2 regions of the Paenibacillus sp. PsM32 genome follow, and region 2 is predicted to be linked to the other one. Evidence: riboswitches for the same ligand, from Rfam matches in the RefSeq annotation. Region 2 holds a riboswitch; the other holds the start of a gene.
What was found. Region 2 has a riboswitch for FMN ahead of QCD85_RS02305 (DMT family transporter). Riboswitches for the same ligand answer to the same signal wherever they lie in the genome.
Positions count from the first base shown of each region.

Region 1: another riboswitch for FMN. It lies ahead of ribD (bifunctional diaminohydroxyphosphoribosylaminopyrimidine deaminase/5-amino-6-(5-phosphoribosylamino)uracil reductase RibD); the one in region 2 lies ahead of QCD85_RS02305 (DMT family transporter).

Region 1 covers NZ_JARUWY010000008.1:221,729-223,937, reverse strand. Annotated here, with positions in the region: gene ribE (riboflavin synthase) at 1-95, opposite strand, end outside; gene ribD (bifunctional diaminohydroxyphosphoribosylaminopyrimidine deaminase/5-amino-6-(5-phosphoribosylamino)uracil reductase RibD) at 137-1,237, opposite strand; FMN riboswitch at 1,705-1,866, opposite strand; gene QCD85_RS16420 (hypothetical protein) at 2,115-2,209, shown strand, end outside.
Region 2 covers NZ_JARUWY010000001.1:491,123-493,331, forward strand. Annotated here, with positions in the region: gene QCD85_RS02305 (DMT family transporter) at 119-1,096, opposite strand; FMN riboswitch at 1,233-1,391, opposite strand; gene QCD85_RS02310 (hypothetical protein) at 1,778-2,074, shown strand; gene QCD85_RS02315 (hypothetical protein) at 2,139-2,209, opposite strand, start outside.

The DNA of each region.
Region 1 (2,209 bases), on a different contig from region 2:
ATAATACGTGATGCTTGAATACCAAGTACCATCGTTTCACCACGCCGTCCATTTTGTCGGAGTGTACCTATTTCTTCGATCAGTCCGGTAAACATAGACATCCTCCTTTCTACCAAGATGGTCTGCTATTTGAATATTAGAGATGATGATAACGTGGTAATCCACTGATATAAATATTGTCATCTAACGTCTCTATTTCGATCTCATCTAGTGTTACAGCTTGATTCATTTTTTCAAATCCATCAAAAGCGAATGTTGATAACGTACCGCCAATAATCTTAGGAGCAAAAAATAAAGTAACTCGATCGATCAGTCCTGCTTCAAGCATCGAACCATTTAATGTACCGCCACCTTCTAACAAAATCGAAGAGATCTCAAGTTCGCCAAGCTTTTTCATCGCAAAAGGAAGATCTACATACGGCCCGCTACCACAGATGATAACGGTGATGCCACGTTCTTGCAGTTCATGGATACGATCCCGATCGGCTTGATAAGTAGTGACAATAATCGTAGGCGCTACGTCTGTATTCAATAACTTGGCGGTATCTGGAATACGTAGTTGTGAGTCAATCACAATACGGGTAGGCTGAACGCCAGGTACTTCTGTACGTGTAGTCAGCTCAGGATCATCGGCTAATACTGTGCCGATTCCCACCATAATACCTTGATGACGATGACGCATCGTATGAACGATCGCGCGTGCATCGCTATTGGAGATCCATTTGCTATCACCGGTACGAGATGCTAGACGACCATCTAACGTACTGGCTGTTTTGAGCGTCACAAAAGGGAGCCCTGTTGTAATATATTTGTTAAACGTTTCGTTGAGTCGTGCCGAGCGCTTCGCCAATACACCGGTCACCACTTCGATTCCATGATTACGCAGTCGTTCGATTCCAGAACCTGCTACCTGTGGATTCGGGTCTACAGCAGCAACAACGACTCGTTTTACTTTTTCTTTGATCAGACGATCACTACAAGGTGGCGTTTTGCCATAGTGACTGCATGGTTCTAACGTCACATATGCTGTAGCGCCTTCTGCTTGATCTCCTGCCATATTAAGTGCATGTACTTCAGCATGTCCGGTTCCTCGCTGTAAATGTGCACCCATTCCTACGATTCTGCCGTCTTTCACAACCACACAACCGACCACAGGATTAATATCTGTCTGCCCTTGAGCTTTTTCTGCCAAGTCCAGTGCTAGGGTCATGTAAAATTCATCATTGATTACGTTCATTATTCAGGGCTCCTTTGACACCATAAAAAATTCATAACTGCATCCTTTGTGCTTAATCAACATGCTGTTACAAGTTTGATCGTAGTATCATCATATTTAGTTACTATTCATAATTTAATAACTAAATTATAAAGTGTATACCGATACAATGACAAGCAAAAAGCCCTGTAAACCGGAAGAGTATCCGAATGTTTACAGGGCTTAACATAATAATGTATAGGAGTAAGAATCTAATGTACTTCTTATAGAGTGCGCATATGTCTGTATATCTACAGCGCAAAGACTGTATACCTACTGCTGGTTTCAGTTTGATCCACTGATCCAATTTCTACATATGTGCTACGTATAGAATCTATTTAGATGCCAAAGAAACCTAATGATGCTCAGGTATCTTGCTTCATCAAAATAGTAAACTATACACTCAAATAAGTGCACCTTAATTCAGAAATCGCTGTGCAAGCGATCTCTGTATCCCTCTCCCATCCAGACTATACTGTCGGCTCCGGATTCTCACCAGATCCACCGTCTATGGTTATTACACACATAGCCGGGTCACGGACTTAGAGATCACATATTATCTTGATCTCAACACCGCCGGTGGGGAATTTCGCCCCGCCCCGAAGGATAAATTATGAAGTTATTATCACCATTTCGCTGTGATGTTGAAATCATATCATCCACACACGCAAAAATCAAGAAACCTAACTTTTTCTATAAGCTACACGCTGTGATATCACTATTATTCATTTCATCTACAGGTGCTCTTATGACTCTACTACCTCTATTGTTGTATAATAAATTCGCGTTTTATTTTTTAAAATGATAGATTGTTTCCGTCTAATATCCTTACCATTACACTAATCGAAAGGTGATTATTATGTTTTTAATCAACAAAAAACTAATAAGCAAATTGACTACACCTTATCAAGAAATGAATATGCATATCTGTTATGCTACACCTCAACACTTTTC
Region 2 (2,209 bases):
TCTTGTACAAACTAAAAAATCCTGTCTACTCCAGCGATATTCCGCTAGGTAGACAGGATTTTTTTATATAAAAGTTAGTATTTATAGAATCTAGCATTTCTTGATAACAAAGAAATGGTTATGCAGAAGGTACGGCTGTTTTGGCATCAGATGGTTGCTGACGTCTGGAAATAAAGAACAATGCTACCCAGATCAACAAAAATCCAACCAATTGAGCCCATGTTAATAATTGTCCAAATACGATCCAGTTAATAACTACACCGACTAATGGGAAGCTTAGTTCTGCTAGTGTAGCTACAGAAGCTTTGGTTGTAGACAACCCTTTGTAGTACATTAATAGACTTAGCAAGCCTGGCAACAATGCTTGACCTAGCAAATTCAGAGATACGGCTGCAATTCCACCAGAATCAGCAGATAAGCTCCAAGCTGCACCTTCATGCCATGTTAATACAAGCAACAACGGTAAAGCCATAATAAAGCGTAATGATGTTACGGTCTCATATTTCATCTGACCTACCATTAAGCGTCCCATCACTGTAGATCCACCCCATAATGCGGCTGCACCTAGAGCAAATAGACTACCAACTTGTACAAATTCACTCATATGTCCGATAGGAATAGCGAATCCAAATGTTAAAATATACGTTCCTACTAATGCTAAAGCAAATAACCAACCAAATCCACGCGGTAATACTTCTTTTAAAATAATTCGAGCTAATACAATCGCAAAGATCGGTTGTAATTTCTGTAATAACAAGACAGCATTGAGATTACCATGAGCCAGTCCCATCGTGAATAGAATCGTAGCAATCGCCGATCCACCCCAGGATAAGAACAACAATGCTCCGATATGACGCATTTTCAATCCTTTTAATTCAGCACGGTTGACCCATAATACAGGAGCCGCCGCTAGAAAAACAATCAAATGCTCCAACAATACCAATTGAGTTGAAGTCATTGTTTTGAGTAAAATAATTCGAAACAGTGGATCAACGCCCCATAACGCTGCTCCTACAAAAACGAGCCAAAATCCACTTTTAATATGACGCTGTCTAGCTGATGATGCTGTTTTGATGTTATAACTTGCATTTTCCATGATTCAAACTCCCTACGTGATTAGAATTTGAATATGAGATCTCATACGGAAAGCCCCCGTTATCAACGTACAATAAACGGGGGCTTGATCAAATAAACGTGCAACTGTATTTTACAATACACTGGCAAGCTTATTGGTTGATCTTCTCCCATCCGGACTGTACCGTCGGCTCTGGATTCTCACCAGATCAGTCATTTTTCAAAAAAGAAAAATGAGTCGCGGGCTACCCTTTCTTTCAGTTATAAAAGAAACGTTCACCGCCGGTCGGGAATTGCACCCTACCCCGAAGATCTCTATTCGATTTTGGTTTGTTAGTATAAAGAAGCTACTCTCATGTTTAACCATGAAAATAAGATTTGAAAACTTTCTTGTATGAAACATTCAATATATCTCATTATAAAGATACTTTTAGTAACTTGCAATAGTTTCGTACAAATAAATAGTTTGCAATATATTTAAATCCTTAATTCCGATCAATTAACTATACTATACAATAAATAGAATGAATGTCTAGTAGCTATCAAATGTTTCTATAGATACATTGATTTTGTAAATGAGAGTAGTCTACAACCCTAGTTATTTATATTACTCTATTGTCACATATCTGTAACAGTTGTATAATCATAGAGGATTTACATCTTTACACAATAAGTAGTACATAACTGAGAGGGGTAGAAAAATTTGGATTACAATTCGCAAAACAATGGTTACCCGCCTGCGCAACCGGATCAACGCACAGGAGTATTAACATTCAAAGATTGGATGCTTACGATTTTATTAATAATTATTCCGTTCGTAAATATCGTAATGTTATTTGTATGGGCATTCGGTGCAAATACCAATGTATCTAAAGCTAACTTTGCTAAAGCTTACTTGATCTGGTTGGCTATCGGTATTGTTGTATCTATTATTTTCTCTATTTTATTTGGTTCTTTAATGGCTGCAACAATGAGCAATATGGACCGTAGCGGATATTAATAGCAAACAAAAAGAAGCACCTCGCAGGGTGCTTCTTTTTTGTCTACTTTTAGATGATATGCTTTTAATAACGATCTAAAACTAACTGTGTTTTCAATGAATCTTGAGGCACTAACCAACCTTCTTGATTCAAAT